DNA from 4 places in the Streptomyces sp. NBC_01537 genome. Region 3 is predicted to be linked to each of the others. Evidence: riboswitches for the same ligand, from Rfam matches in the RefSeq annotation. Region 3 holds a riboswitch; each other region holds the start of a gene.

Region 1 (7,783 bases), 5.6 Mb from region 3:
GCTGCTCACCACCACCCACCGGGTGGCCCCCGGCCTGCTCTCCTGGCAGGCCTGGGAGGCCCTGCGCGGCGCGGACGCCGTCATCTGCCCCGACGGCCGGCACCCGCAGCTTCCCTATCTGCGGGAAGCCGGTGTCGTGGTCGAGCAGGCCTCGCCGAGCGGCCGCGAGCTGGTCGAGCGCACGGCCGGCGGCCGCACCGTGGTCTACCTGGCGGGCGGCGAGGGCGACCCGGCCGTCACCGACGAGCTGGCCCGCCTCGGCGGCTCCGGGCGCGTCGCGATGCCGGACCTGGAGCTGCTGCCGGGGTCGTACGACCTGCCGGGGGCGCGGCTGCTCGACCTGGTGCAGGTCATGGACCGGATCCGGGTGGAGTGCCCGTGGAGCAGCCGGCAGACGAGCGAGGAGCTGGCCAAGTACGGGGTCGAGGAGGTCTACGAACTCGTCGAGGCGATCGAGGAGGGCGACCGCGACGCGCTGCGGGAAGAGCTCGGCGATGTGCTGCTTCAAGTGATCTTCCACGCCCGGATCGCGGAGGATGACGAGGAGGCGCCCTTCTCCATCGACGACGTCGCGGGCGGCATCGTCGGCAAGCTCATCCACCGGCATCCCCATGTCTTCGGCGACGCGGTCGCCGAGACGCCCGAGGATGTCCAGGCGCACTGGCAGCGTACGAAGGCGATAGAGAAGCGGCGGGACTCCGTCACTGAGGGGATCCCCCTCGGCCAGCCCGCGCTCGCGCTCGCCGCGAAGCTCGCCGGGCGAGCCCGGGCTGCGGGCCTCGACGTCCCGGTTCCGTCCGCCGATGACGTGGGCGAGCGGCTGCTCGCCCTCGCGGTCGCGGCCGAGGCCGCCGGCCTGGATCCGGAGTCCGCGCTCCGGGAAGCGGCCCGCCGCTACCGGGACGCGATCCGCGAGGCGGAAGCCTCCGGCTGACCCAGGGGGCTCCGCCCCCTGGACCCCCGAACGCCCTGCGGGCAGCCGGCCGCCCGCAAGGGATGTTGCTGGGGCCCGCACGGGGGTACAAATAGGGCATGAGTGCACTGGAGCAGGTTCACCTGGCCATACCGCACGATTACATCGTCGGCATCGTGCCACTGGTGGTGGGATTTTTCCTGGTCGGGATACTGGTCGGCGCCGTGGCCGTGGGCTTCTGGGCCCGGGACAAGGAGCTGCCGCCGGAGCAGAAGCCGCAGCTCCGGGCAGGGGCGTGGCACAAGCGCGAAGAGCTGGGGAAGGAAACGACGCCGGATCACGGACCGGGGCATCAGGACGGGGAGCGGCACGGGCTCACCGAGGCCCGGGAGGTGGACGAGTGGGAGCCGACGCCGGACGGGTCGCGACGGCTGCCGCATTCCATGAAGGGCTTCGGCAACTGGGGCTCGCACTCGGCGCGCCCGTCGTAGCCCTTAGGCGCTGGCCTAGCCTTGCCCCATGCGTATAGAGGTACCCCACGCGTGGCCGGCGGACGAGGCCGAGGCGGTGGCCCTGCAGAACAGGCTGAGAAACGCGGCCGACCATGCCGGTCCGGGACCGCAGCAACCGCGTCTGGTCGCGGGCCTGGACGTGGCCTACCGGGGCGGCAATGGGGCGGTGGGCGACGAGGTCGCGGCGGCCGTGGTGGTGGTGGACGCCGGGACGCTGGCGCCGGTCGAGGAGGCGACAGCCGTCGGGCGGGCGACGTTCCCGTATGTGTCCGGGCTGTTCGCCTTCCGGGAGCTGCCGGTGCTGATCGAGGCCCTGAGGAAGCTCCGTACGACCCCTGACCTGCTGCTCTGCGACGGTCAGGGCCTGGCCCACACCCGCCGCTTCGGACTGGCCTGCCACCTCGGGGTGATCACGGGCATCTCGACGGCAGGGGTGGCCAAGACCCCGTACCCGGCGGCCTACCAGGCCGGACACCTCGGCCGCGCCCGTGGCTCGTACGCGGACCTCAAGGGCGGCAGGGACGGCATGACGACCCTCGGCCGGGCGCTGCGCACACAGGACGGTGTGAAGCCGGTGTACGTATCGACCGGCCATCGGATCAACCTGGACACGGCCTGCCGCCACGTCCTCGCGCTGGCCCCGAAGTACCGGCTGCCGGAGACGACCAGGCTGGCCGACCGCCTGAGTCGTGACGCCCTCGCTCTCGCCCTCGGCTAACGTCATCAGGTGCATGAGAAAGCTGTGACCGCCGCCCCGGAAACCCCGCAGGCCCCGGAACTGTTCACCTGGGAGTTCGCCACCGACCCCTACCCCGCGTACGGGTGGCTGCGCGAGCACTCGCCCGTGCACCGCACCACCCTCCCCAGCGGGGTCGAGGCGTGGCTGGTCACCCGCTACGCGGACGCGAGGCAGGCGCTCGCGGACGCCCGGCTCAGCAAGAACCCGGTTCACCACAGCGAACGCGCCCATGCGAAGGGCAAAGTGGGGATCCCGGGTGAGCGCAGCGCCGACCTCATGACGCATCTGCTGAACATCGACCCGCCGGACCACACGCGGCTGCGCCGACTGGTGTCGAAGGCGTTCACGCCGCGCCGGGTCGCGGAGTTCGCGCCGCGCGTGCAGGAACTGACCGATCGCCTCATCGACGGGTTCGCCAAAACCGGTGAGGCGGATCTCATCCATGAGTTCGCGTTCCCGCTGCCGATCTACGCGATCTGCGATCTGCTCGGCGTCCCGGCGGAGGACCAGGACGACTTCCGGGACTGGGCCGGGATGATGATCCGGCATGGCGGCGGGCCGCGCGGCGGGGTGGCCCGGGCGGTGAAGAAGATGCGGGCGTATCTGCTGGAGCTGATCCACCGCAAGCGGGCGGATCCCGGCGACGACCTGATCTCCGGCCTGATCAAGGCCAGCGACCATGGCGAGCACCTCACCGAGAACGAGGCGGCGGCGATGGCCTTCATCCTGCTGTTCGCCGGATTCGAGACCACCGTCAACCTCATCGGCAACGGCATGTACACGCTGCTCCGGCACCCCGAGCAGCGCGCCGCCCTCCAACTGGCCCTGGCCGAGGGGGACACCGCGCTGCTCGCGACCGCCGTCGAGGAACTGCTGCGCTACGACGGCCCGGTGGAGCTGGCGACCTGGCGCTTCGCGACCGAGCCGCTGACGATCGGCGGCCGGGCGATCGCGACCGGCGACCCGGTCCTGGTCGTCCTGGCCGCCGCCGACCGTGATCCGGCCCGCTTCGAGAGCCCGGACGCCCTGGATCTCACCCGCCGCGACAACCAGCACCTCGGTTACGGACACGGCATCCACTACTGCCTCGGCGCGCCGCTGGCCCGCCTTGAGGCCCAAGCCGCGCTTGCGACGCTACTGACCCGATTGCCCGATTTGGCACTGGCCGTCGAACCGTCCGAGCTGCGCTGGCGGGGCGGTCTGATCATGCGTGGACTGCGAACTCTTCCCGTCGGTTTTGCTCCTGAGCGGTAACCACAGCTTGAGCAGCGGTGATACGGAAACTGACACTGCGTCAATACCGTGATCTCGGCGTGATCTCCGATACATCGACTTGTGATGCCATGGCCAACGCGACTACGTTCGGCCGTCGTCGCAATCTTCGTAACTCCGAGAAAGGCGATCGCATGCTGAAGTCCGGGAACGGCCGTCACCGCAGACCGCGCCAGGCGCCCACCGCAATGGTGGCTGTCGCGGCGACCGGGGCAGGGATGGCACTCCCACTCTTCGCTGCGAGCGGCGCGCAGGCCGCCGATTCCACCGCCACCGACACCGCCAAGGTGAGCACGACGGTCTGGAACGCCGTCGCGCTGTGCGAGAGCGGCGGCATATGGAGCTCCAACACCGGCAACGGCTTCTACGGCGGACTGCAGATCGTCCAGGAGTCCTGGGACAACTACGGCGGCGACGACTACGCGGAGCGCCCGGACCTCGCCAGCCAGAACGAGCAGATAGCCGTCGCCGAGACGATGCTCGACGAGCTCGGTCCGGACGCGTGGCCGACCTGCGCCGACAGCTCCGGCCTGACGGCCGCGCTCGGACTGGATGACGTCACCGACGAGCCGTCGGACACCGCAACCGACACCGGCACCGACACCTCCACCGACGACGCGACCGACGGGACCACGGACTCCACCGCCGACGACACCGCTTCCCCGAGCCCGTCGTCCACCGAGTCCAGCGAGTCCGCATCGCCTTCCACCTCGGCGTCCTCCTCCGCTCCGGCCAGGAGCCAGGGCCGGCACGCCAAGCCGGACGGGACGGAGACCTCCGCTTCGTCCGCCGCAACAGGCGCGACCCAGCAGGTGGCTCAGGCGAGAGCGGCCTGGGGTGAGCTCACCCGCACCACCGTGACGACCAAGTCGGCGACCTCCACCGCGGACGCCAAGCGCTACCGCGTCGAAGCGGGCGACACGCTGTGCGACATCGCCGCCGAGGAGAACGTGGCCGGCGGATGGCGCGCGCTGTACGAGGCCAACAAGGCGGTCATCGGTGACGATCCGAGTGTGATCCGCTCCGGACAGTATCTGACGGTGGGCTAGCCCCTGTGACAAGCCTCTCCCGGGGCTTTGGTTCCACAGTGTCCGTTCAGCACCCTTTCACCCACTCTCACCTGGAATTCTGTGAAATTCCCGGGTGGGAAAAGGTCGTTGAGTGCCGATCTTGGGGGGATTGTCCCGACGGCCCCGGTCTGTTTACGGTCGTCATCGCTCGCCGCCGCGGGCCCCGCCGGTCAGTACGCCGAATCCTGCCGCCGACCGACGGGAACAGTCGACGCGAAAGCGCCGTAGGCAGGAGCGGGGGACCCAAAGGTTCGCCGCCATGCGCATGACGCGCATGGCTAGGGGTTAAGCAGCGCTGCGCATGCGGCGTTGCCGGGCACTCATCCGGCCCGAACCCGACAGCTGACCTCGCAGGCGTCGGTGAGGAACCAAGCAATGCTTCGTCGTGTCTCCAACGCCTCCAAGTCCGTCCGTCTCGCCGTTCTCGGCGCCATCGCCACCACCGCCGTCGCGGTGCCGCTGATGACCGCCACGACCGCCTCGGCCGCCACCACCTCCGCGTGGAACCGGGTCGCGATGTGCGAGTCCACCGGCAACTGGAGCATCAACACGGGCAACGGCTTCTACGGTGGCCTGCAGTTCACCAAGTCCACCTGGGCCGCCTTCGGCGGCACCAAGTACGCCGCCCGCGCCGACCTGGCCACCAAGTCCCAGCAGATAGCGATCGCCGAGAAGGTCCTGGCCGTCCAGGGCAAGGGCGCCTGGCCCGTGTGCGGCAAGAACCTCTGATCCCGATCCCCCGGGTCTCCCGGACCGGGCGCGCTCATCCCTTGAGCGTGCCCGGTCCGCGCTTTTCGCGTCGGTTAGGCTCAGCACGAAAAAGAAGAGACATCCAGAAGGAGACTCACGTGCCGTCCATCGACGTCGTCGTAGCCCGGGAAATCCTCGACTCGCGAGGCAACCCCACCGTCGAGGTCGAGGTCGGCCTCGACGACGGCAGCACCGGTCGTGCCGCCGTTCCGTCCGGCGCCTCCACGGGCGCCTTCGAGGCCCTCGAGCTCCGCGACGGTGACAAGAGCCGTTACCTCGGCAAGGGCGTGGAGAAGGCCGTCCTCGCCGTCATCGAGCAGATCGGCCCGGAGCTGGTCGGCTACGACGCCACCGAGCAGCGCCTCATCGACCAGGCCATGTTCGACCTGGACGCCACCCCCGACAAGTCCTCCCTCGGCGCCAACGCCATCCTCGGCGTCTCGCTGGCCGTGGCCCACGCCGCGTCGGAGGCCTCCGACCTGCCGCTGTTCCGCTACCTCGGTGGTCCGAACGCGCACGTCCTGCCCGTCCCGATGATGAACATCCTCAACGGTGGCTCCCACGCCGACTCCAACGTCGACATCCAGGAGTTCATGATCGCCCCGATCGGCGCGGAGTCCTTCTCCGAGGCCCTGCGCTGGGGCGCCGAGGTCTACCACACCCTCAAGGCGGTCCTGAAGGAGCGCGGCCTGTCCACCGGCCTGGGCGACGAGGGCGGCTTCGCCCCCAACCTCGACTCCAACCGCGCCGCTCTCGACCTCATCGTCGAGGCCATCAAGAAGGCCGGCTACACCCCCGGCCAGGACATCGCGCTCGCGCTCGACGTCGCCGCCTCCGAGTTCTACAAGGACGGCTCCTACGAGTTCGAGGGCAAGGCCCTCTCGGCCGCCGAGCTCACCGCGTACTACGCCGAGCTCGTCGCCGCGTACCCGCTGGTCTCCATCGAGGACCCGCTCTTCGAGGACGACTGGGACGGCTGGAAGACCCTCACCGAGCAGCTCGGCGACAAGGTCCAGATCGTCGGCGACGACCTCTTCGTCACCAACCCCGAGCGGCTGCAGCGCGGCATCGACAGCGGCACGGCCAACGCGCTGCTCGTCAAGGTCAACCAGATCGGCTCCCTGACCGAGACCCTCGACGCCGTCGAGCTCGCCCAGCGCAGCGGCTACAAGTGCATGATGTCCCACCGCTCCGGCGAGACGGAGGACGTCACCATCGCCGACCTGGCCGTCGCCACGAACTGCGGCCAGATCAAGACGGGCGCGCCCGCGCGCAGCGAGCGCGTCGCCAAGTACAACCAGCTCCTGCGCATCGAGGAGATCCTCGACGACGCGGCGGTCTACGCGGGCCGCTCGGCCTTCCCCCGCTTCAAGGGCTGACGCCCAGGCCGCAGCCGCCGGGTTGGGGGTAGGCCGCTCGCCTGAGGCGGAGCGGGCCGGCCCAACCCGGCCACCGGCCGTCGGCCGCCGATGAGGCCTCGGCCACCCACCGCCGGAGTGCGCGCCGTTGCCGTGTGCGGGCCGGTTGGGCCAGCCCGTTCCGCCTCGGAACGGGCCACCCCCAACCGGCCAGCCCGTAAGGTGACCGGAGGCGCAGCCGCCGACCCCAACGCGAACCCCACCGGAGGTGCACGTGCCGGACCGCTTCTCCACCGCGACGCGGATCCGCGCCCTCGGCGCGCAGGCGCAGGCGCGGGTGTACCGGGCGACGGGCCGGGGTCCGGCGGTGGCGCCGCCGCCACCGCGCAGGAACCGGCTGACGGGCCGGGCCGCCGTACTGGCGCTGGTCCTGTGCGCGCTGGTGGTCGCGCTGGCGTACCCGATGCGGCAGTACATCGCACAGCGCTCGCAGATCGCGGACCAGCGCAAGCAGGCGCAGGAGGCGGAGAAGCGGGTGGAGGAGCTGCGCGAGGAGAAGGCGCGGTGGCAGGATCCGGCGTATGTACGGAGCCGGGCGCGGGAGCGCCTGAACTACGTACTGCCGGGCGAGACGGGCTTTACCGTGGTGGGCCCGTCGCAGTCCGCCACGGCCGACGACAGCGCGGACCGGCATGACGCGAACGACACCGCGGCGCTGCGCGCCTGGTACGCGAACCTCTGGGACGGCGTGGACCGCGCCGACGCACAGGCCGTACAGGCCACACAGGCCGACCAACGCTAACGAACGGCACGAGAAGACACTCCGCATGGAAACGCCCCCCGCCCCCACCCCGCGCACCCTGCCCACCGAAGCGGACATCGCCGCCTTCAAGGAGCAGCTGGGCCGCCCGCCGCGCGGTCTGCGCGCGATCGCGCACCGCTGCCCGTGCGGCAATCCGGACGTGGTCGAGACCCAGCCCCGCCTGGAGGACGGCACGCCGTTCCCGACCCTGTACTACCTCACGTGCCCCCGCGCGGCCTCCGCGATCGGCACGCTGGAGGCGGACGGGGTCATGAAGGAGATGACGGCCCGCCTCGCCGAGGACCCGGAGCTGGCGGCCGCGTACCAGGCGGCGCACGAGGACTACATCAGCCGCCGCGACGCCATC
Region 2 (7,783 bases), 3.9 Mb from region 3:
CAACTGGTCACCTCCGCCCGCGCCAAGGGCATGACCGTACGCAGCGCAGACCCCCGCTCCTCCGACGCGGCCCAGGCCGCGCTCCTGCACCTGCCAGTGACCGGCTCCCTGGGCTCCGGCGCCGCCGACGACCGCGAACTGGCCTGCCAGGCCCGCGCCGGCCTCATCGACTCCCCGCCCCAGCGCCTCGCCCTGCTCACCGCCGAGTCCACCGTCGCCGCCGCCGTCACCCCCGGCCTCGACTCCCGCCCGCCCTGCCTCGGCAACCAGACCGACCCCTACGCCGTCTACTACCCACGCGACGTCCCCCCGCTCGACCTCACCTACATCCCCGTCACCTGGGAAACCGGCCGCTCCGACCTCCCCGACCGCTCCGCCGCCGTCCAGCGCCTCCTGTCCTGGCTCACCTCCCCCGCCGGCCGGCACCACCTCGCCGCCGAGGGCTTCCGCCCGGCGTCCACCCCCCTCGGCGCCCCTCTGGCCACCTACCGCTTCTACGCCCACCCCGCCCTGGCCACGGGCGCCGCCGTCCCGCTGCGCCGCCTCACCGGCCTCCTCCAGTCCTACGCCGCCTCCGGCGAAGCCCCGCGCCGCATCCTCTTCGCCATCGACCTCTCCACCTCCGCCTACTCCCGCGGCACCATCGACTCCCTCGTCACCCGGGCGGCGAACTCCCTCGGCAGCACGGACCGTTATGCCATCAGCGCGGTCCCCGGCGGCACCGTCCTCCCGCTGGGCACCCATTCCGCCGGGGAGCGCGACACCGCCCTCAGCCGTCTCAAGCCGGTCGGCCGCGACGCCCCGATCGCCTCCACCGTGCAGAGCGTCCCCAGCGGCTACTCCCTCCTCGTCCTCATCACGGACGACGAGGACAGCCCCCGCGCCGCGCAGCCGAGAGCGCCGGTCCCGGTGGTCGTGGTGTCCCTGGAGGACTTCGGCTGCGCGCTGGCCTTCAACAAGGCGGTGACGGCACACGGGGGTGCGTGCGTCGACACGTCGCAGGATCTGGCCGACGCCCTGGTGGAGGCGCTGAGATGAGCCCGCGGTCAGCCCTCATTGCCGCCCTGCTTGCCCTGCTCGCCCTGACGGCGGCCTGCGCCACCACGACGGCCCAGCCACCGGGGCCGTCCCCCGACACCTCCCGCCCCCTCCTCGTCGCGAGCGGCGCCGACCTCACCACCCCCGGCAGCCCCGCCGGCACCGGCGTACGCCGCACCCTCATCGACGAATGGAACCGGCTCCACCCCACCCGCCCGGCCCGGATCGTCGAGCTTCCCAACGCCACCGACGACCAGCGCAGCGAACTCATCGGCGCCCTCCAGTCCGGCAGCGCCACCTACGACGTCGTCAACCTCGACGTCACCTGGATTCCCGAGTTCGCCGACAGCGGCCTCATCCGCCCGCTCCCCGCGTCTGCCCTGCCCGACGACGACTTCCTCCCCCAGGCGGCGGCCGCCGGCCGCCGCAACGGCCGCACTTACGCCGTCCCCTTCAACACCGACGTCGGCCTCCTCTACTACCGCACCGACGACCTCCTCAAGTCCGGCACCCGCCCCTCCGACCTGGCCGCCTACCACTCCGTCGGCGACCTGCTCGCCGCCGTCCGCCCGCTCTCCCACAACACGTACACAACCCAGCTCGCCGCCTACGAGGGCCTCACCGTCAACACCCTCGAAGCCTTCTGGACCGCCGACGTGAACCTCGTCGACGGCGAGGGCCGCTACACCGGCACCGAGGACGACCTCCGCAAGGGCCTGGACGAGCTCAACCGCCTCACCACCGCCAACTACCTCAACCCCGCCTCCCTCGAAGCCGACGAATCCGTCTCCCTCGCCCAGTTCACCCAGGGGGCCAGCGTCCTGATGCGCAGCTGGCCGTACGCGTACAACCGCCTCGACGCCGCCCTCGACCCCTCCTCCCCGCTCACCCGCTTCGGCGTCGCCCGCCTCCCCGGCGTGGCGGCCCTCGGCGGCCAGAGCCTGGGCGTCTCGGCGACCAGCACCCGCCCGGACGACGCCGCCGAGCTGATCCGCTTCCTCACCAGCCGCTCAAGCCAACGCGAGCTCCTCCAGGCGGGCTTCGCGCCCGCCCGCCGCTCCGCGTACGGCGTCGAGGACTCCGCCTGCACCCCCGCCAACCCGGCCGCCTGGTACTACGACCGCCCGGTCCGCAAGGGCTCCGAGCCGTCCGCCTCCCCATCCCACGAGGGGGAGCGCCCCGGCTACACCACCCTCCTGTGGTGCGCCCTGCGCGAGGCCCGCGCTCGACCCGCTACCGCCCACTACGTCACCTTCACCCGACTTGTCCAACGTGAGGTACATCGCATGCTCGCCACCCACGACCCGGGAGTCGACGCGACCGCGCACCGACTCCAGGAACGGCTGGCCAGAGCGCTGGGCGGTCGCTGAATCGTCACGGCGGGTGACCGTGCGTAAGCCCCCCATAACATCTGACGCATACTCACATCTCCCTCCGGTCACAGCAGTCGCAAACCTTTGCCCCCATACACCCGTTCCATCCGCATAGATTCCTGCTGTGAACTCCCTGAACGGGCTTGGAATTCACCCGCGCCTCTATTAACGTTCGATAACGCAGCGCGGTCGTCCCGCCGTCGAACAGACAGCACCGCGCGGCATTGCCGAATCCCGTCCGCGGGAACCGGGGAACCACCACTTGGGGTGAATCAGGGGCAGCCTCGCGGCAACGAGGCGGCCTCCGTAGGAGACCTTCCTGCTCCGAACCCGTCAGCTAACCCGGTAGGCGAGAAGGAAGGAAAGGACAACGCACGCGTGGCGTCGAACAACCCTGCCCTAATACCCGGGGCCCAGCAGCACCAGGACCAGCAGCACCAGTACGTCGAATGGGACACCGCCGAGTGGAACATGGCGGCCGGCTGGACGCCCCCCGCGACCGAACAGGCCGCACCCACCAAGAACGCCGTCGACGGTTGGGACACCGCCGAGTGGAACATGTCAGCCGGCTGGGCCGAGCTGCGCGAGGCGGCCGCGGCCGCCGGGCTGATGGCCGACGAACTGGCCGCGGAAGCAGCCGCCAAGGACGAGGCCCCCGAGCCCCACGAGCAGGCCGAGTCGTACCAAGCGCCGTACGAGCCGGGCGAGCCGTCCGAGACGCCGTACGAGACCTGGAACCCCACCCGTGAGTCGACCGCCCCTCCGCGCGGCCGCCACAAGGTCGCCAAGCCGGGCCTGTTCGGCCGCCGCCGCGGGTCCGCCGTCTTCGGTGTCGCGGCGGTCGCCGCCCTCGGCGTCGGCAGCGGCGTGGCTACGGCGGAGGGCCACAACCCGCTCGCCGTCTCACTGCCGGACCTGCCCGACGTGTCGAGCGTCCCCGGCATCGGAGCGCTGGTGAGCGCCGACGAGACGCCGGCCGCCGACCCGGCCGACAACCTCGGCATCGACGCGGGCGAAGCCCTGCGCACCCGCATCCTCGACCAGGCCTCCGCACAGAAGTACGCCGCCGACAACGCGGCCGCCGTCGCGGAAGCCAAGTCCGTCGCCGCCGAGAAGGTCCGCGCCCAGGCCGCCGCCCACAAGGCCGCCGCCGCTGCCGCCAAGAAGAAGGCCGAGGCCGCCCGCCTCGCCGTCCTGGCCAAGCAGTACGTCAAGCCGGTCGCGTCCTACACCCTCACCGCCGGCTTCGGCGAGTCCAGCTCCCTGTGGTCGTCCACCCACACCGGCCAGGACTTCGCCGCCCCCACAGGCACCCCCGTCAAGGCCATTCACGGCGGCACCATCACCTCCGCCGGCTGGGCCGGCTCGTACGGCTACCGCATCATCCTCACCCTCGACGACGGCACCGAGCTGTGGTTCTGCCACCTCTCCTCGATGACCGTCACCTCGGGCAAGGTCTCCACCGGCGACACCATCGGCCGCGTCGGCTCCACCGGCAACACCACCGGCCCCCACCTCCACCTCGAGGTCCGCCCCGGCGGCGGCGACCCCATCGACCCGCTGCCGTGGCTGCGCGCCAAGGGCCTGCAGGTCTGAGCCCCGAGAAGCCCCGAAGGCCCTGCTGACACCCCCGACAGCAGGGCCTTCGGTTTGGGGGCCTCCGGGGGCCGAGGGCTACACCACGTAGTTGTAAACCGGCGAGATCCTCCGCTGCTCGGCCGGCTGCTGGATCCCGACCTGCTGGGTCAGCGGCAGAACGACCTCCAGGAACGCCTTCAGGTCGGCCTCCGTCTCCCACAGATCCACGATCCGCAGCCCGTCGTCCCCCGCTATCGCCACATGCGAGATCGCGCCCGGCGGCTTGCCGTCGCCGACCCCGGCCAGCTTGCGTACCTCCTCGTACTGCAGAGCGGTCGCACCCGGGAACTCGATCTCCACCAGGATCGCCATTAGGCGGCCTCCGTTCGCACATCTACGTACGTATTTACACCCCTACGTACCAATCTGCGCGAGCCCGGCCCCTCCCGCAATGGGAGCCACCGGGCGTGCGGAAGCACCCCGCCATGCCTGCGTCAGCCCTGTAACCCCTCAAGCCGCCCGTCGGCCGTGTCGCACGCGACCCGCTCGTCCTCGTAGACCTCGCACACCGGCCGCCCCTCGGGATTGATCGTGTGCTCGATCTCCCACAGGCTGACCTCCTCACCGGTCGCCAGCAGGAACGCGTGCTCGTACAGCGTCCAGCCCACCACCCGCCCGCAGGCGCGCAGATGCCGCCCGGTGACGTACGCGATGTCGTGGCCGATCGCCGACAGCAGTAACCGCCGCATCCGCTCCCCGGGCGCGTCCTGGTTCTCCGCCCGCCGCAGCACCCGCCACGCGTGGTCCGCCGAGTGCTCCTCCGTGTACTGCCGGGGGCACTGCGGCAGCTCCAGCGCCGCCAGCTCGGGCAGCCGGGCCAGCCACTCCGCCGCCTCCGCCTCCAGCTCCTCCGGGCTCGGGTCGCCGAAGCGCGCGTCGATCAGATACTGCGCCGCCGCCAGCGACACCTGGTCCTCGTACACCTCGTGCCGGCGGTCGTCGCCCGGCCCGGTGTTGTGCTCGATCTCCCACAGGACGAGAGAACTCCCGTCCTGCAGGAGGTAGTTGTGGCGCAGCGTCCGGCGGCTCAGCTTCCTCGGCGGGCCCTTTCGCTGCCGGAACGAGGCGAGTTCGGTGTGGGCCATCAGCGCGGTGGTCAGCCGCTCCAGCACCTCGTCGCCGATCTCGAACCCATTCCCGGCCCGCGCCAGCAACTCCTCCACACCCACCCCCTCCCCGCCTACCGGCCGCCCCGGCCCAGAGCCCGGCCCCGCCTCTCCCGGTCGTGCGTTCCCCATGCGGTCCTCCCGCTCACCATCTCGTACCGTCCCCGCACGTCCCCGCTGCCACAATGAGTGGGCACTCAGCGTAATGGCACGACCGCGCTCAGCGAAGGGCCCTCCCAGAAAAATAGTCCCGCAGTATGCGTAGGCCGTGCGTAAGGGGCGCCCGCCCCAGCCCTAGGCGCCCCTCAACCTCTCCCGCGCGACCGCTTCGCCATCAACGCGAACACAAACCCCGCCACCCCGATAACAACCCACCCCAGCGGCGCCCCCGACACCGCATCCGCCGTCTGCCGCGGCAACAGTGCCACCCCGCCCACCACCGCCAGCACCGCCACCACGCAACTGGCTCCAGCCATCATCAACAACCGCAACATCTCGGCTCAACCTCACCGCTCGTAGCTCGAAACCCGCCATCCCCCAACCGCAGTCACCCACCTGCCGGCCCACCCCGCCCGACGTTTCCCGCTACCCCACCGACACGGCCTCCGCAGCCTTACACTGACCGATGCCCCGTGCCCTTTTTGTCGGACTCTGCACTCTGGACCTGATCCAGCTCGTGCCCCACGTCCCGGCCGCGAACGAAAAACTCACCGCCCTCGCCCAGCTCACCGCCGCAGGCGGCCCCGCAACGAACGCCGCCGCCACCTACAGCCATCTCGGGAGTGATGCCACCCTCCTCACGGCGATCGGCTCTCACCCTCTTGCCGCAGCCATCACCCACGACCTGGCCAACTTGGGCGTCAACGTCATCGACCTGACCCAGGCCTCCCCCGAACCCCCCGCCCTCTCCTCGATCCTGGTCACCGCCGGCACCGGTGAACGTGCCGTAGCCTCCATCAACGCCTCCCAGCACAGTGCGCTCCCGCTTCCACGCGACCCAGCCGCCCTCATCGAAGCTGCCTCGCTCGTGGCATTCGACGCCCACCACATGGATCTCGCCCTCGCCGTGGCCCCGGCCGCCAGAGCCCTCGGCTGCCTCACCCTCCTCGACGGCGGCAGCTGGAAACCCCGCACCGAACACCTCCTGCCCTCCATCGACGTCGCCGTCTGCTCCGCCGACTTCCACCCACCCGCCGCCCCGTCCCCCACCCCCTCCGGCACCCTCGCCTACCTCCACGCCCAAGGCGTCCCCTACGCCGCCATCACCCGCGGCCCCGCCCCCATCCTCTGGTCCACCCCCGACGCCACCGGCGAACTCCCCGTCCCCCACCTCCCCGTCCTCGACACCCTCGGCGCCGGCGACGTCCTCCACGGCGCCCTCGCCCACCACCTTGCCGACGCCGCCCCCCTGGATACCCACCGCTTCACCCGCGCCCTCGCCCAGGCCGCCGAAGTCGCCAGCCGCGCGTGCGCGTCCTTCGGGACGCGGGCGTGGATGGAAGCCCCCGTTCCTCCGGGGCTTCCGTAAGGCCTGGCTCAGGCGCGCTCTCGCGAAGCCGTCCTCCACAGCACCAGTGCGCAGAGGCAAGACCCCGCTCCCAGCACCAGCAGCGCCACTGCACCGTCGGACAGCGAGCGCTCCACGCTGTCCGGCAGCAGCGCCAGGCACACGGGTACGAAGACGCCCGCGACCACAAAGCTCAGCACGGCGGTCAGCAGCCAGCGGACCAGCTTGCCCTGCCATACGGGATGAAGTTCCTTGCCCATCGCCTTGATCAGCCTCATTACTCGATGATGTTGTGGCACTGCGTCCCGCGCCTGGCTCCGCCGGCGTAGAAGTCCGCGCATGCCTTTCCGTAGTGCTTCAACGTCCGCCGCGTCGTGTCGATGCGGCCCATCGAGCTCACATCGGCGCACTTGTGGTTCACCCGGCCCTGGCTGGTCAGATACGTGTGCCCGTCGGTGTCCGAATAGCGCCAGTCGATCCGCCAGTTGCACCAGCGCCCGCCCGCCGTGTCCGCACCGAGCGTGTCCTGGATCGACGCCTCTTCGCGGGTGATGGTGCGCCCCGACCCCTTGATGAAGTGCCCGATCGTCGTGGACGGCAGGCAGATCTGCGTCCCCTTCGCCTCGAAGCAGTAGCCCGCGACCTTGCCGTACCCGACGGCGCTCGCCGACGCAGGCGATGCGGCTGCGGCCAGCGTGAGCGCCACCGTCGACATCACCATCAGCAGGCGGCCCGGGACAAAGCGGCTGGACTCTGCAACTCGGCGCATGGCGGGACCTCCGGTGCCCTGGACTTCAGATGCACCGGAAACGCAGGCCGGGGATCACGCGATACGTGATGTTGCAGGGCAGTGACACAAGGTCGCCCCCAGGGGTGTTGCAGGAACCTTTAAGCGGCAACTTTGCAACAGGAACTACGCGTTCGGTCGATTCCCCTGCTCCACCGACGCAACGAATGCGCTCCAGGAGCCCCGCGAGAACGTCAGCACTGGGCCTGCCGCGTCCTTGGAGTCCCGCACGGCTACGAGGTCCGGCAGGACGGCCGTCTCCAGGCACTCACTCGTACCCGCCCCACTGTAGGAGGACTTGAACCACGCCCCCGGCGGCACCGGCGGAGTCAAC
Region 3 (7,783 bases):
CGCCAACCAGAAATGGCGCATCGAGGACCAGGCCAACGACACCAGCCGCCTCGTCAACGTCGCCACCGGCAAGGTCCTGGACACCGCGAACTGCGGCACCGCCGACGGCACCAACCTCCAGCAGTGGTCCTGGCTCAACAACAACTGCCAGAAATTCCGGCTCATCTACACCGCCACCGGCGGCTGGGTCCGCATCGTCAACGAGAACAGCGGCAAGGTCGCCGACGTCGCGAACTGCGGCACCGCCGACGGCACCGACGTACGCCAGTGGTCCTGGCTGAGCAACGCCTGCCAGCAGTGGCAGCTCACCCCGGTCGCCTGACTCCACCCTGACCGCCGGGGGCTGCGCCCCCGGGCCCCCGAACGCCCTTCGGGCGTGTCCTCAAGCGCCGGACGGGCTGGGTCGGCCGGTGTGCGCCTGCTGTTGTCGTGGGGTCGGGGCCGCCTGCCGGGACTGCGTCCTCAGCGCTCGCGACTTGGGTCGGCCTGGTTGGTGCCCGGGATCCTCGCTCGTCGCTTCCGGGCGCATCCCTCCACCGTCCCCTTCGGCCGGTTGGCGGCCACCGGCCGGTGAGGGTACGGGTCCTCAGGCCCGGACGGGCTGAGGATGCCCTTCCGGCCGGGCGGGGGCGGTGGAGGGGTTCTCCCGCAGGCGACGAGCGAGGGCCCCGGGCAAGGACAAGGCCGACCAGAGTCGCGAGCGCCGAGGAGAGAGACCCCGGCAGGCGCCCCCGACCCCACGGCCAACCCAGCCCGTCCGGCGATTGAGGACGGAACCACCAACCCCGACCGGGGGCACCCAAACCGCACCGGCGCAGGCGGCACCGTCCGCGACGCCCGTCCGGCGATTGAGGACGGAACCAGCAGCCCCGACCGACGGCACCGCAAGAACGCCGGGCACTCGGTCCGCTCACGTACCGACGGCGAACCGCTCCCCGGCATGCCGGGCCACCTCGACCTCATCCACCACCGCGACCGCGAAGTCCTCCGCCGTGATGAAGCTCGCGCCGTCCGCCCCCACGACGAGGTCGTCCAGCGCGGTGCGGTACGCACCCGTCCGCTCACCCGGCTCGACGGCGGCGGCGGGGCTGACGACGGTCCACCCAACGTCCCGCACCGTGCGGTAGTAGTCGAGCGCGTCGCCGTGAGCGTGCATCATCTGCAGCACGAACTCCGGCAGTCCGGGGGAGTCCCACACCCGCTTGCCGTCCGGCATGCGCAGCGAGCCCGCGCCGCCAACGGCGATAAGGCGCGGCGCCGCGCTGCCCAGCGAGCGCAGCGCCCGTACCAGGGAGCGCGCGGCGGGCTCGATCGTGGCGAGGTGGCCGGGGCCGTCGCCGCCGCCGACCGCGCTGAGGAGTACGTCATGGCCTCGGGCGGCGGCCGCGACCGACCCGGGGTCGAGGACGTCACCGGCGACGACGGCCAGGTTGGCGTGCGGGCCGGCGATGAGCTTGCCGGGGTCGCGGACGACGGCGGTGACGCGGTGGCCGCGGTCCAGCGCCTCGCGCAGAACGCGGCTGCCGATGGTGCCGTTGGCACCGAACAGGGCGATCTCGGCCATGGGGCCCATCCGACACGACCGTGCCGGGCCGCGCCACGCGAGCGCCCCCGGACGGGGCGCCGTACGAACCGGTGCGGAACCGGTACGCTCCGGCCATGCCCACAGCTCTCGTCACCGGCGCGACTGCCGGAATCGGCGCGGCGTTCGCGCGCAGGCTCGCCGCCGACGGCTTCGACCTCGTCCTGCTGGCCCGTGACGCCGCCCGGCTGGCGAAGGCCGCCGAGGAGTACCGCGCTGCGCACGGGGTGACCGTGGAGATCCTCCCGGCGGACCTCGCGACGGAGGAGGGGATCACCGCCGCCGAGATCCGGGCGGCGGAGGGCGTCGACCTGTTGGTGAACAACGCGGGGTTCGGCCAGCACGGCAAGTTCCTGGAGACGGCGCTGGCCGACGAGCTGGACATGCTCAAGGTGCACTGCGAGGCGGTGCTGCGGCTCACCCACGCCGCGCTGCCCGGCATGATCGAACGGGACCGGGGCGGGGTGATCAACGTCGCGTCGGTCGCCGCCTTCTTCTCGCGGGGCACGTACAGCGCGACCAAGATCTGGGTCGTCAACTTCAGCGAGAGCGTCCAGCAGGACATCGCGGGCCGAAGCGGGGGCGTCCACGTCATGGCCCTGTGCCCCGGCTGGGTGCACACCGAGTTCCACGAGCGCTCGAAGATGGACAAGGCCGCCGTGCCGGACTTCATGTGGCTCGACGCGGACACGCTGGTCGCCGCCGCGGTCCGGGACTTCCGGCGCGGCGTCGGGGTCAGCGTGCCCGACGTCAAGTACAAGGCGCTGGTGGGCCTGAGCAAGGCCATCCCGCGCGGGCTGTCCAACCGGATCTCGGCCCGCTCGGGACGGCGCTACAACCAGTAGGCGGGAACGCCTACGGGATCTCGACCCCGCCGGCTTCCGAGATGCGGTCGATCTCCGCGAGCTCGCCCGCGGTGAGCGGCGCGGACTCGATCGCGGCGAGGTTCTGGTCCAGCTGGGACACGCTGCTCGCGCCGATCAGGACCGACACCACCCGGGGGTCGCGCAGCACCCAGGCCAGGGCGAGCTGGGCGAGGGTCTGGCCGCGCTGCTCGGCGATCTTGTTGAGGTCGCGGAGCATGGTGAGCCGCTGCTCGCTGAGGGCGTCGCGCTTGAGGAAGTGGCCGACCGCCATCCGTGAGTCGGCAGGCACCTCGCCACGCAGATAACGGTCCGTCAGCAGTCCCTGGGCGAGCGGGGAGAAGGCGATCAGGCTGGTGCCGGTCTCGCCGATGGCGTCCAGGACGCCGGCCTCCAGGCCGCGGTTGAGCATGCTGTACGCGGACTGGTGGATCAGCAGCGGGGTGCCCAGCTCGCGCAGGATCTCCGCGGCCCGGCGGTGCTGGTCGGCGGGGTAGTTGGAGATTCCGGCGTACAGGGCCTTGCCCTGGCGTACGGCGGTGTCCAGGGCGCCCATGGTCTCTTCGAGCGGGGTGTCCGGGTCGAAGCGGTGGGAGTAGAAGACGTCGACGTAGTCCAGGCCCATGCGGCCGAGCGACTGGTCGAGGCTGGCGAGCAGGTACTTGCGGGATCCCCATTCGCCGTACGGGCCCGGCCACATGTCGTAGCCTGCCTTGGTGGCGATGAACAGCTCGTCGCGGTAGGGGCGCAGGTCGTCGCGGAACAGGGTGCCGAAGTTGGCCTCGGCGGAGCCGTAGGGCGGGCCGTAGTTGTTGGCGAGGTCGAGGTGGACCACGCCCCGGTCGACGGCGCGGCGCAGGACGGCGCGCTGGGTCTCCAGGGGAGCGGTGTCGCCGAAGTTGTGCCAGAGGCCGAGCGATACGGCCGGGAGGCGGACGCCGCTGAGGCCGCAGCGGCGGTATTCCATGGAGTCGTATCGGTCTTCGGCCGCGAGGTAGCTCACGCGAGGGCTCCTGGGTACGTGCTGTGAAAGAAAATGTGCGGGATTGGGAGGCTACAGGCCGCGCCCGGCTGAATCCATCACGTAGCGCAGCCCGCCCAGCAGGTGACGGCGGAAGTCCGGATCGGCGTACGACTGCCGGGAGTGGCCCAGCGCGGTGTAGAAGACCCGGCCGCCGCCGGGGGTGTCGCTCTCGCGGCACCACACCAGGGGGTGGTCGGCGCCCATGCCGCCGCCCTGGTAGGAGGATTCGTCGGCGGACGCGAGCACCCGCACCGAACCCCGGGGGCTGGCCCGGAAGTCGTACCACTCGTCGGTGAACGGCCAGCGCGGGCCCAGGTGCTCGGTGGCGGGGTGGGCGTGGTCCTCGACGGTGACCACGCCCGGCTGGAGGTCGGGGTGGCGGGCGAAGCGGGCGCCGAGCAGGTCGCCGTAGTACGGCCAGTCGTACTCGGTGCAGGCGGCGGCGTGCACCCCCATGAAGCCGCCGCCCGAACCGGTGTACTCCGTCAGGACCTTGCGGCCCGCGGGCGTGAGGACGTCGCCGCTGGTGGAGAGGAAGACCACGGTCCGGTACACGTCCGGGCCCGCCGCGAGGCCGTCGGCGAGGACGTCGGGGTCCTCGGTGGCCTCGACGGCGAAGCCGTTCGCGTCGCCGAGGGAGCGCAGCGCCGCGATCCCGTCGGGGATGGAGTCGTGGCGGTAGGCGGTTGTCCGCGTGAAGACCATGATCCGGGCTGAAGGCGGAGAGATCATGGCCCACACAGTAGAAGACGCTTTCTATCGTGGCCAGACGCAGGGCAGCGCGCGGTGGCCGTGGGAGATGAAGGAGCTGACCGGCTCCAGTTCCTCCGGCGGGACGGCCAGGGCGAGGCCGGGGAACCGCTCGAACAGGGCCGGCAGTGCGATCTCCGCCTCCAGCCGGGCCAGCGGCGCGCCGAGGCAGAAGTGCACGCCGTGGCCGAAGGCCAGGTGCTCCTTGCCGGGCCGGGTGACGTCGAAGCTGTCGGCGTCCTCGCCGTGTCGTCGCGGGTCGCGCCCGGCGGCGGCGTACGAGGCGAGGATCGGGTCGCCCCTGGCGATCGTGACCCCGCCCGCCTCGATGTCCTCCACCGCGTAGCGCAGCGGCAGGTGGGCCAGCGGTGCCTCGGTGCGCAGGGTCTCCTCGATGACGTCGCCCCAGGTGACCCGGCCGGAGCGGACCAGCTCCAGCTGTGCGGGGTGGGTGAGCAGGGCGTGGACGGCGTTGTCGATGAGATTGACGGTGGTCTCGTGCCCGGCGGCGATGATCAGCAGCATGGTGTCGAGCAGCTCGGACTCGCTCAGCGCGGAGCCGTCCGCCCCGTCTTCGGTGTCGCGCGCGGCGATCAGCGCGCTGGTCATGTCGTCGCCGGGCTCGGCCCGCCGCAGGGCCGCCAGCTCGTTGAGGATCGCGTACATCCGGTGGTAGTTCGCCAGTGACTCCTCGGGGGTGATCGAGGTGTCGAAGCCCCGGTCCACGCAGGTGCGCAGGCCCGGGCGCAGGTTCTCCGGGACGCCCATCAGCTCGCTGATCACCTGGATCGGGATCGGATAGGCGTATCCGGCCCGCAGGTCGGCCGGCTGTCCGTCGGGGGTGGCGGCCAGCTCGTCCAGGAGCCCGCCCGCGATCGCCTCGATCCGGGGCCGCAGGGCGGCGGTACGGCGGGCGGTGAAAGCCGGGGCGACCAGCCTGCGCAGCCTGCGGTGGCTGCTGCCGTAGGCGGTGAGCATGCTGGTGACCGCGACCCAGACGAACAGCGGCCAGTCCTGCGGGATCTCGCCCTTGATAAAGGCCGGCCAGTGCTGCCGGGCGTCCTTGGAGACGCGGGGGTCGGTCAGCAACTGCTTGAGTTCCTCCTGGCCGGTCACCGACCAGGCTTGGATCGCGCCGGGCAGTTCGACGCGGGTGACGGGGCCACGTTCCCGTAAACGGCTGCCTTCCGCGTGAATGTCGGTTCCGGCGGGGTCGAGAATCAGCGGAGGTTGCGAAATCGTCATGCACAAAACATGCACCGCGGAGCCGCTTTCCATGCGGCATCGGAGCAGTTAGGGACAAATCGCCCATGCGTGACGGGCGTCACTGGTGAAATACCGTGCGGAGTTCCGCTGTCACCGTGCGTCCATTTCGAGCCCGCCGGGTGACTCCATAAAACGGACAAGTTACGGACAGTCAGTGTTTTGTGTACGCAGAGCGGACACGTCTCACCGAAAGTCATCGAATTCTCATCCCCAGTTGCGGCTTTCTTGATCCTATGTTTGAGCGCCTTGCTCATGCGCGACACCGTCGTTTAGCTTCACAGTCCCGCAGGTCAAATACCCGCGGGATTCTGTCGGGCGGAACGCCTAATCCTGCCGCCGTCCGAGAGCCGGAACCTTTAGCACTTACGGCAGGAGCGGGGGACCCAGGTAATCGCCGTTCCATGAGGTCATGGCACGGCTAGGGGTTAAGTCGCTGCGCACCGACGGTAATTCGGTGTGCCCGCGGCCGGGCATCTCCAGCCCGAACCCGACAGCTTACCTCGCAGGCGTCGGAGAGGAATTCTGCATGCCCGCAAAGGGAAAGCACCGTCGCGTCCGTTCAAGCCGTCTCACCCGATTCGGCGTCGCCGCCGGCACGACCGGTGCGGCCATCGCGCTGCCGATGGTCGGCGCCACCGGCGCCCACGCGGCCTCTGTGAGCACCTGGGACAAGGTCGCCGCGTGCGAGAGCACCAATAACTGGAGTATCAACACGGGCAATGGCTTCTACGGCGGCCTGCAGTTCACGCAGAGCACCTGGGCCGAGTTCGGCGGCCTGAAGTACGCGGCACGCGCCGACCTCGCCACCAAGGCGCAGCAGATCGCCATCGCCGAGAAGGTCCTGGCCGTCCAGGGCCCGGGCGCCTGGCCCGTGTGCGGCCCCAAGGCCGGTCTGACCAAGGCCATGGCCGACACGTCGGGTTCCGCGGCCGCCGCCACGAAGACCACCACCACGACCACCGCGAAGAGCACGCCGAAGGCCACCACCAAGACCTCGTCGTCCGCGGCCTCTTCCTCGAAGAGCACGGGTGCGACCTACAAGGTGGTCAGCGGTGACACCCTCGCCGGGATCGCCGACGACCACGACGTCACCGGTGGCTGGCAGAAGCTGTACGCCGCCAACAAGAGCGTCATCGGCGGCAACCCGAACCTGATCTACCCGAACCAGGTGCTGACCCTCGGTCAGAAGGCCGCGGCGCAGAAGAAGGCGGCCTCCTCGGCCGCGAAGTCCTCCACCTCGACGACTTCGACCACGAAGTCCTCCGCCTCCGCCCAGAGCACCTCCTCCGGCTACACTCGTCCGGTCGACGGCGCCGTCCTGGGCACCGCCTACCACACCGCCGGCTCCATGTGGGCCAGCGGTTACCACACCGGCCAGGACTTCGTCGTCGGCACCGGCACCAAGGTCAAGGCCGTCGCCAACGCCACCGTCGTCTCCGCAGGCTGGGGCGGCGCGTACGGCAACCAGGTCGTCATCAAGCTCGCCGACGGCAAGTACGCGCAGTACGCGCACCTGTCCGTGATCTCGGTCTCGGCCGGCCAGAGCGTGTCCGTGGGCCAGCAGCTCGGTCTGTCGGGCGCGACCGGCAACGTCACCGGCCCGCACCTGCACTTCGAGATCCGCACCACCCCGAACTACGGCTCGGACATCGACCCGCTGGCGTACCTGCGCGCCCACGGCGTCAGCATCTGACACAAGCTGACCTGAGCCGATCTCAGAACGGCAGTCCCAAGGCAAGTGCCTGTCACCGCGGCGGCGGAGACAGGCACTTGCCTTTGTCCTGTGACCGAAACGGACCTCATATTTCCGGTTGTTGTTCCTTCTCGAACTGGCGATCAGTAGCCTCATCACATCAACTGCCGCCGTACGCCTGACGAGCTGGAGACACAGATGGTGGAGCGTCCCGCCTGGGCCCCGCAAGGCATCGACATCTCGGTGCCGAGCGTGTCCCGCATCTACGACTACTACCTGGGCGGTTCGCACAACTTCGAGGTCGACCGCGAGGCGGGGCGGCAGGCGATAGAGGTCTTTCCGGGACTGCCGAAAATCATGCAGGCCAACCGGGCGTTCATGCGCCGCGCCGTCAGATACGCGGTGGACCAGGGCGTCACCCAGTTCCTCGACATCGGCTCCGGCATTCCCACCTTCGGCAACGTCCACGAGGTCGCGCAGGCCGCCAGCCCCGGCGCCCATGTCGTCTACGTCGACCACGACCCGGTCGCCGTCGCGCACAGCCGGGCGGTCCTTGGGGGCAACGGCAGCGCCGACATCCTCGCCGCCGATCTGCGCAAGCCCCG
Region 4 (7,783 bases), 3.4 Mb from region 3:
CTGAATATCTGGGTAGGCTGAAAAACGGGCGAAGGGGCCGCATTGCGGGCGGCCCCTTCGCTTTCTTTTTTCCGCTGTACGTCGGTGCGTCTGTCCGTCTAGCTCGCGGTGACCATGAGGCCGGCCATCATGCCCTCGTCCTCGTGCTGGGCGAGGTGGCAGTGGAGCATGTACATGTACGTGTCGTCCGAGTAGTCGGTGAACTCCATGGCGATCTTGACCGTGGCGGCACCGATGATCTCGACCGTGTCCTTCCAGCCGAGGTTCACGCCGGTCGGATCCTCGCCGTTGATGGAGATGACCTGGAACGCCACGTCGTGCAGATGGAATGAGTGCTCCAGCTGCGAGGCGTTGGTGATGGTCCAGATCTCCTGGGCGCCCACTGTGGTGGAGATCATCGCCATGCTGTCCATGCTGGTCCCGGCCGAGCCGTTGATCGTCATGGTGGCGCCGTTGTTGTTGAGGGTGATCGTGCGGGCGGTGAAGTCGGTCGTGTCGTAGCGGCTGATGGTGTTGAGGGTGCTGGGAAGGTCGTCCGGGGTGTCGGTGCCCTCGGCGGTGATGGACAGGAACTCGTAGGTGCCGCTGCCGCCGCTGACCCAGCCGGTGGTGATGACGGCCTCCAGGGCGGCCGCGGCGGAGAGGTCCATGACGATCTCGGCGCGGGAGCCGGCGACGAGGCGGATCGTGTCGACCTCGGTGGCCTCGGTGAGGTAGCCCTGCTCGGTGGCGATCTGGGTGAGGGTCTCGCCGTCGCTTCTCTGGATGGTGATGATGTCGGACAGGGAGGCGTTGAGCAGCCGGAACCGCACCCGGGTGGTGGAGGCGGTGAAGGTGAGGGTGGTGTCGCTGACGTTGACGCCGTTGACGAGGAGCGGGTAGTTGAGGTCCTGCTCCTGGTAGCCGGCCAGGTTGTACTTGATGACGCCCTCGTCGTCCATTGCCACGCACTGGAAGATCAGCGGGATGTCGTCCACCCCGTAGTCGCTGGGGAGGGCGGCCGAGGTGGTGGAGTCGTCGTCGACGATGAGCATCCCGGCCAGGCCCATGGAGACCTGCTCGGCCGTGGTGCCCAGCGCGTGCGGGTGGTACCAGAGGGTGGCGGCTTCCTGGTTGATCGTGAAGCTGGGGCTCCAGGTCTCGCCGTCGGCGAAGGCGACCTGCGGTCCGCCGTCGACCTTGGCGGGGACATGGGCGCCGTGCCAGTGGACGGTGGTGTCCGCGCCGAGGTTGTTGGTGACGTCCATCTGGACGGTGTCGCCGTTGGTCACCTTGATGGTGGGGCCGAGGAAGGTCCCGTTGAACCCGGCTGTGCTGCTGCTGACGCCGCTCAGGATCTCGGTGGTGCCGGTGTCCATGGTCAGCGTGTAGACGTCCGTGCTGTCCGAGGTGGTGGCGCTGAGCAGCGAGGGTATGACGAGGGTGCCGCTGGTGGAGGTGGTCGCCGACGCCGCCGAGGCCTTGTTCTTCGAGTCGGTCTGCGAGATGAGCGACAGGGCGGTGGTGGTCGCGGCGAGCGCGGCTCCGGCACCTGCTAATCCGCCGAGGAAGCGACGACGGTGGATGCCTTTTTTGCGTGACGTGGATGAAGTGGAGTGGCTCATGGGGCAGGAGCGTGGTCTGGCGATCAAGGAAGAAGCTGTCATTCAGGCGAACAACGTCTGAGATAACGGCTCCTTTGCTGTGAGTTCCCTTCAGATTCACTTCCGCTGGGAGTGTTTGCCCTACGCCGGGCGTTGACGGGCGTTACGGGCTGTTACGCCGGGCGGGCCGCGCCCGCGAACGGCATCTCGTCGATCGGCGCGATGCGCACCGGCGCCCCCGGGTGCGGTGCGTGGATCATCTGGCCGTTGCCGATGTAGAGGCCGACGTGGCTGATGCCGGAGTAGAAGAACACCAGGTCACCGGGCTGGAGTTGGGACCTGCTGACCCGGGTGCCGGCGTTGATCTGGGTGTACGTGGTCCGGGGGAGCGAGACCCCGGCGGAGCGCCAGGCGGCCTGGGTGAGGCCGGAACAGTCGTACGAGGAGGGGCCGGTGGCACCCCAGACGTACGGCAGCCCGAGCGCGCCGTAGGCGAAGGAGACGGCCTGGGCGGCGCGGGCGGACGGCGCAGGGACGTCCCCGTCGGCGGTGGAGCTCCCGCTCCCGGACAGGGCCGTACGGCCGCCTCCGGAGACGCCGCGGGCGGCGCGGGAGGTGAGGGGCGAGGTGGAGGCCCCGACGGCGGCGCGTTCGGCGGCGGTGAGGCGGTCCAGGATCTGCTGGGCGGCCTTGAGCTTGTCCTCCACCGTGCGCTTGTGGGTGCGCAGCTCGTCCTGGGCGCCGCGCAGGGTGGCCAGCTCGGCGTCGGCCTCGTGGCGTACCTGGGTGAGCTCGCGCCGCTGGGCGGCGAGCGTGCGCAGGGCGGCGGAGGCGCGGTTGCCGAGCTGGTCGATGAACTGGGCCCGCTCCAGGTACTCGGCGGGGGTGGAGTCCAGCGCCAGCTGCACGGTGGGGTCGATGCCGCCCGAGCGGTACTGGGCGGCGGCGATGGTGCCGAGCCGGTCCCGGGTGGCGTTGACCCGGCCGGTCTTGCGGGCCTGCTCGTCCTGCAGGTGCTCGATGGCGGCGCGGGCCGTGTCCGCCCTCTCCTGCGCCCCGTTGTACGCCTCGGTGGCGGTCTCCGCCTCCTCGTACAGCCGGTCCACCCTGGCCTGTGCCTGCGCCGGGGTGAGCCGGGGCTCGGCGCTGGAAGCCTCGGTGAACATGGTCGCGGAGGCGGCTCCCGCGATCGCGATCGTCGCTGCCGTCCGGGCTGCGGCGGAACCGGTGGACGAGCGCTGCTTGGGCCTTGCGTGCGACGCCACGGACGGCTGCTCCCTTCCTCGCCCCGGCCGCCGTGACCGCGATCCGACGGCGGCCGCACGGGGAGCGGACCGCCGCCGGATCTTCGGCGGGGGCGGCCGGGCCGGCGCTGACTCGCCGGCCGTGGGGATCGGCCACCTGGGGGAGGACGCTAAACCGGCCATCACCCGGATGCGCCGCACAGAGCGGTAGTGCTCCGATTCGGCCTCGGCGTGACCGGGAATGACCGTTCGCCCCCGGGTGACCCGGCCGTTTTCCGTACGCCTGTGACCGATGCGGCGGATGAGGCCTACCTCAGTGCGAGGGGCTGCTACGGCCGTCGCTAGGGTCCGTCGGTATGGACGTACTCATTCACTTCGTCGTCGGCCTGCACATCATCGGCATCGCCGCGCTGCTCGGCGGCTTCCTCACCCAGATGAAGGCCATGGGGCGCGGCGAAGCCCGCTTCGTGCCCGCCATGCTGCACGGCGCGCTGACGATGCTCGTGACGGGCGCCCTGCTGGTCGGCCTGAACCAGGCGGACGACCAGCCGGTCAACAACATCAAGATCGGTGTGAAGCTGGCCGTCCTGGTGGTGATCCTCGGCCTCGTCTACGTCAAGCGCGACGAGGAGCGCCAGCCGGCGGCGGTCTTCGGCACGGTGGGTGCCTTGACCGTCGCCAACATCTTCATCGCGGTGCTGTGGACGTAGGGCCTGGGTTACGCCATGCGGGCGTAGCCCGCAATGGGCATCTCGCTGATCGGGGCGATCTTGACGACGGTGCCCGTGTGCGGGGCGTGGATCATCTGGCCGCCGCCGATGTAGAGGCCGACGTGGCTGATGCCGGAGTAGAAGAAGACCAGGTCGCCCGGCTGGAGCTCGGAGGCGCTGATCTTGGTGCCGTAGCTGTACTGGGCGGCGGCCACGCGGGGGATGGAGACGCCGGCGGCTGCCCAGGAGGCCTGGGTGAGGCCTGAGCAGTCGTAGGAGTTCGGGCCGGTGGCGCCGTAGACGTACGGCTTGCCGAGCTGGGCGCGGGCGAAGGCGATGGCCTTGGCGGCCTTGGTGCTGGTGGTCGTCGAGCTGGACGAGCTCGACGAGGAGGACGAGCTGCTACTGGCAGAGGCCTTCGCCGCGGCCGCGGCGTCCGCCGCCTTCTGGATGGCCGCGAGCCGGGCCTTCTCCTTGGCGGTGAGGGTGTTGAGGAGCTTCTGCGCGGTGGTCAGCTTCTGCTGGACCGCCTTCTTCTCCTTGTTGAGCTCCTGCTGGGCGTCGTCCAGCTTCGTCAGGCTCTCGACGGCCTTGGCGCGCTCCTGGGCGATCTCGATCGTCTGCGTACGGAAGGTCTCCAGGGCGGCCTCGGTGCGGCCGGACATCCGGTCCATCACGTGGGCGTTGTCCAGGAGCTGCTGCGGGTCGTTGGCCAGCAGGTACGTCGTGGTGGTGTCCAGGCCGCCGCTGCGGTACTGGGCGGCGGCGTACTCGCCCAGGGTGTCGCGGGTGGCGTTGAGCTTGGCGGTCTTGCGGGCGACCTCGTCCAGCAGCTGGTCGGCGGTGGTGCGCTGCTTGTCGGCCTTGTCCTTGGCGGCGTTGTACTTCTCGGTGGCGACCTCGGCCTGCTCGTACAGCTTGTTCACCCGGGCCTGCACCTGCTTGATGGAGGCCGTGGTGCTGCCGGCGGACGGGGCCGCGCTCGCGCTCTCGCCGAAGAGGGTGACCGTCGCCAGTGCGGCGGTCGTGAGCCCCACGGCCGCTCTGGGGCCGGGGGCGGTGAGTATGCCGGTACGGGGCTTGCGGTGCGTCGCCAAGGCGGCCGCTCCTTCTTCCGTCGACCGCTTACCGGGTTAGCTGTCGGGTTCGGGCTTCGGAAGTCGCCCTACGGTCGTGGCGCCCGTGTCTGACGGACGTGCGGACCGATTCACCCCAAGGTCGTCGTGCGTGGGTCCCCGGCTCCGGCTCGCGCCGGACTCAGCGGAGGCGGCCCGTGACGGCACGGTCGCCGCCGGGAGGGCGGGCCGCCTGATGCGGAACCGTAATCAACGGAAGTGGCGCTTGGGAAGACTGATGTTCGGTTTGTCCCGAAACCAATTCGTGACTTTTAATGTACGCACAGGTTCGGGCAGGGGCTGTCAGTCCCACGGCCTAGACTCGGGAGGCGATGAGCAGCCTCTTTGACGACAGCTTCCTGGCCGACTTCGAGCCTTCCGACGGCCCCCCTCCGCCGCCCGAGGACCACGCCGGGGACCATGCGGGGGACCACGCCCCGGAGCGGATCCCGGACGACCTGTTCGGGGGCCGTTTCGACGCGCCCGTGGACCGGGACGCGTACTACCGGGACGGCGCCCACCGGCCGGTCATCGACGCCGCCGCGCTGCTCGACGGGCTGAACGAGCAGCAGCGTGCCGCCGTCGAGCACGCGGGCGGGCCGCTGCTCATCGTCGCGGGCGCCGGCTCCGGCAAGACCCGCGTCCTGACGCACCGGATCGCGCACCTGCTGGCGACCCGGCATGTGCACCCGGGCGAGATCCTGGCGATCACCTTCACCAACAAGGCCGCCGGCGAGATGAAGGAGCGCGTCGAGCAGCTGATCGGCCCCCGCGCGAACGCGATGTGGGTGCTGACCTTCCACAGCGCCTGCGTACGGATCCTGCGCCGGGAGAGCAAGCGGCTCGGCTTCACCTCCAGCTTCTCGATCTACGACGGCGCCGACTCCAAGCGGCTGATGGCCCTGGTCTGCCGGGATCTGGACCTGGACCCGAAGCAGTACCCGCCGAAGTCCTTCAGCGCCAAGGTCTCCAACCTCAAGAACGAGCTGGTCGACGAGGAGACCTTCGTCGCCCAGGCGGAGAACCCCTTCGAGAAGAAGCTCGCCGAGGCGTACGTCCTCTACCAGTCGCGGCTGCGCGAGGCCAACGCGCTGGACTTCGACGACATCATCATGACCACCGTCAACCTGCTCCAGGCCTTCCCGGACGTGGCCGAGCACTACCGGCGGCGCTTCCGGCACGTCCTCGTCGACGAGTACCAGGACACCAACCACGCCCAGTACACCCTGGTGCGCGAGCTGGTCGGGCCGGGCGGGCCCGAGGACCACCCCGCCGAGCTGTGCGTGGTCGGTGACGCGGACCAGTCCATCTACGCCTTCCGCGGCGCCACCATCCGCAACATCCTCCAGTTCGAGGAGGACTATCCACAGGCCCGCACGATCCTGCTGGAGCAGAACTACCGCTCCACGCAGACGATCCTGACGGCCGCGAACGCCGTCATCGAGCGGAACGCGTCGCGGCGGCCCAAGAACCTGTGGACCGAGGCCGGGGACGGCCCCGTCATCACCGGCTACGTCGCTGACCAGGAGCACGACGAGGCGCAGTACATCGCCGAGGAGATCGACCGGCTGACGGACGCGGGCGACGCCCGGCCCGGTGATGTCGCGGTCTTCTACCGCACCAACGCCCAGTCCCGGGTCTTCGAGGAGATCTTCATCCGCGTCGGCCTGCCCTACAAGGTCGTCGGCGGCGTCCGCTTCTACGAGCGCAAGGAGGTCCGCGACGTCCTCGCGTACCTGCGGGTGCTCGCCAACCCCGAGGACACCGTCCCGCTGCGGCGCATCCTGAACGTGCCCAAGCGCGGCATCGGCGACCGCGCCGAGGCGATGCTCGACGCGCTGGCGCTGCGGGAGAAGATCTCCTTCGCCGCCGCCCTGCGGCGGGTCGACGAGGCGTACGGCATGGCCGCGCGGTCCACGAACGCCGTCCGGCGCTTCAACGACCTGCTGGAGGAGCTGCGTACGGTCGTGGAGTCCGGCGCCGGCCCGGCCACCGTGCTGGAGGCCGTGCTGGAGCGAACGGGCTATCTGGCGGAGCTGCAGTCCTCCACGGACCCGCAGGACGAGACCCGGGTGGAGAACCTTCAGGAGCTTGCGGCGGTGGCCCTGGAGTACGAGCAGGAGCGCACCGCCGAGGCCGAGGAGGGCCCGGGGACCCCGGGAACGCCAGGGACACTGGCGGATTTCCTGGAGCGCGTCGCGCTCGTCGCCGACTCCGACCAGATCCCCGATGACGAGGAAGGCGGCGGCGTCATAACGCTGATGACGCTGCACACGGCGAAGGGTCTCGAATTCCCCGTCGTCTTCCTGACCGGCATGGAGGACGGCGTCTTCCCGCACATGCGCGCCCTCGGCCAGACCAAGGAGCTGGAGGAGGAGCGCCGGCTCGCCTACGTCGGCATCACGCGGGCCCGGGAGCGGCTCTACGTCACCCGGTCCACGATGCGCAGCGCCTGGGGGCAGCCCTCGTACAACCCGCCCTCGCGGTTCCTGGAGGAGATTCCGCCCACGCTGATCGACTGGAAGCGCACGGGCGGCTCGGCGGCTCCGTCGGTCTCCTCTGCCTCGGCCGCGGCGCTGGCCGCTTCGGGGCCCTCCCTGCTGGCACGGGCCAAGGCCGGGTCGAGCGGCTTCGCGACCCGTCGAGGCGGGGCGAAGGAGCGGCCGGTGGTCGCGCTGAGGGTCGGCGACCGGGTCACGCACGACTCGTTCGGGCTCGGGACCGTCGTCGCGGTCAAGGGCGCGGGGGACACGGCGGAGGCGACGGTCGATTTCGGCGAGGAGAAGCCGAAGCGGCTGCTGCTGCGGTACGCGCCGGTGGAGAAGCTTTAGCGCTTCGCGCGAAGCCCGCGAAGGCCCGGTGCCCAAGGTGCGGACCGTGGCCGGCTGGTCGCTCCGTTCTCCCCCACCCTTCGGCCGGGGGTACCCCCACGCGCCCCTTATAGGCCGGGCGGCTGCCTCAGCGCGGGTCGAGGCCCTTCGCGAGCAGCCACTGCAGGGGGTCGATGGCGGCGCCGCCGGCCGGGCGCACCTCGAAGTGGAGGTGCGGGCCGGTGGAGTTGCCGGAGTTGCCCGAGTAGGCGATGACCTCGCCCGCCTTGACGGAACCGGAACGGATCTTGGTGCTGCTGA

What was found. Region 3 has a riboswitch for cyclic di-AMP ahead of OG607_RS02140 (transglycosylase family protein). Riboswitches for the same ligand answer to the same signal wherever they lie in the genome.
Region 1: it holds a riboswitch for cyclic di-AMP, as region 3 does, so the genes downstream of both, OG607_RS27965 (transglycosylase family protein) here and OG607_RS02140 (transglycosylase family protein) in region 3, are expected to answer to the same signal.
Region 2: it holds a riboswitch for cyclic di-AMP, as region 3 does, so the genes downstream of both, OG607_RS19865 (M23 family metallopeptidase) here and OG607_RS02140 (transglycosylase family protein) in region 3, are expected to answer to the same signal.
Region 4: it holds a riboswitch for cyclic di-AMP, as region 3 does, so the genes downstream of both, OG607_RS17450 (NlpC/P60 family protein) here and OG607_RS02140 (transglycosylase family protein) in region 3, are expected to answer to the same signal.

Annotation. Positions count from the first base shown of each region.
Region 1 covers NZ_CP109392.1:6,055,668-6,063,450, forward strand. Annotated here, with positions in the region: gene OG607_RS27940 (nucleoside triphosphate pyrophosphohydrolase) at 1-934, shown strand, start outside; gene OG607_RS27945 (DUF6479 family protein) at 1,033-1,404, shown strand; gene OG607_RS27950 (endonuclease V) at 1,433-2,143, shown strand; gene OG607_RS27955 (cytochrome P450) at 2,153-3,418, shown strand; gene OG607_RS27960 (transglycosylase family protein) at 3,655-4,485, shown strand; cyclic di-AMP (ydaO/yuaA leader) riboswitch at 4,717-4,878, shown strand; partial or broken gene OG607_RS27965 (transglycosylase family protein) at 4,882-5,232, shown strand; gene eno (phosphopyruvate hydratase) at 5,355-6,635, shown strand; gene OG607_RS27975 (septum formation initiator family protein) at 6,889-7,416, shown strand; gene OG607_RS27980 (DUF501 domain-containing protein) at 7,442-7,783, shown strand, end outside.
Region 2 covers NZ_CP109392.1:4,307,275-4,315,057, reverse strand. Annotated here, with positions in the region: gene OG607_RS19875 (substrate-binding domain-containing protein) at 1-1,038, shown strand, start outside; gene OG607_RS19870 (extracellular solute-binding protein) at 1,035-2,408, shown strand; cyclic di-AMP (ydaO/yuaA leader) riboswitch at 2,627-2,778, shown strand; gene OG607_RS19865 (M23 family metallopeptidase) at 2,790-4,007, shown strand; gene OG607_RS19860 (hypothetical protein) at 4,086-4,361, opposite strand; gene OG607_RS19855 (DUF6227 family protein) at 4,484-5,212, opposite strand; gene OG607_RS19850 (PfkB family carbohydrate kinase) at 5,781-6,683, shown strand; gene OG607_RS19845 (hypothetical protein) at 6,692-6,940, opposite strand; gene OG607_RS19840 (hypothetical protein) at 6,940-7,431, opposite strand; gene OG607_RS19835 (DUF397 domain-containing protein) at 7,576-7,783, opposite strand, start outside.
Region 3 covers NZ_CP109392.1:408,692-416,474, reverse strand. Annotated here, with positions in the region: gene OG607_RS02170 (family 43 glycosylhydrolase) at 1-322, shown strand, start outside; gene OG607_RS02165 (NAD(P)-dependent oxidoreductase) at 911-1,564, opposite strand; gene OG607_RS02160 (SDR family NAD(P)-dependent oxidoreductase) at 1,660-2,427, shown strand; gene OG607_RS02155 (aldo/keto reductase) at 2,438-3,448, opposite strand; gene OG607_RS02150 (ThuA domain-containing protein) at 3,500-4,201, opposite strand; gene OG607_RS02145 (cytochrome P450) at 4,226-5,464, opposite strand; cyclic di-AMP (ydaO/yuaA leader) riboswitch at 5,821-6,007, shown strand; gene OG607_RS02140 (transglycosylase family protein) at 6,012-7,178, shown strand; gene OG607_RS02135 (SAM-dependent methyltransferase) at 7,380-7,783, shown strand, end outside.
Region 4 covers NZ_CP109392.1:3,825,928-3,833,710, reverse strand. Annotated here, with positions in the region: gene OG607_RS17470 (LAETG motif-containing sortase-dependent surface protein) at 1-4, shown strand, start outside; gene OG607_RS17465 (multicopper oxidase family protein) at 99-1,604, opposite strand; gene OG607_RS17460 (NlpC/P60 family protein) at 1,757-2,848, opposite strand; gene OG607_RS17455 (hypothetical protein) at 3,184-3,537, shown strand; gene OG607_RS17450 (NlpC/P60 family protein) at 3,546-4,634, opposite strand; cyclic di-AMP (ydaO/yuaA leader) riboswitch at 4,644-4,810, opposite strand; gene pcrA (DNA helicase PcrA) at 4,985-7,483, shown strand; partial or broken gene OG607_RS17440 (M23 family metallopeptidase) at 7,611-7,783, opposite strand, start outside.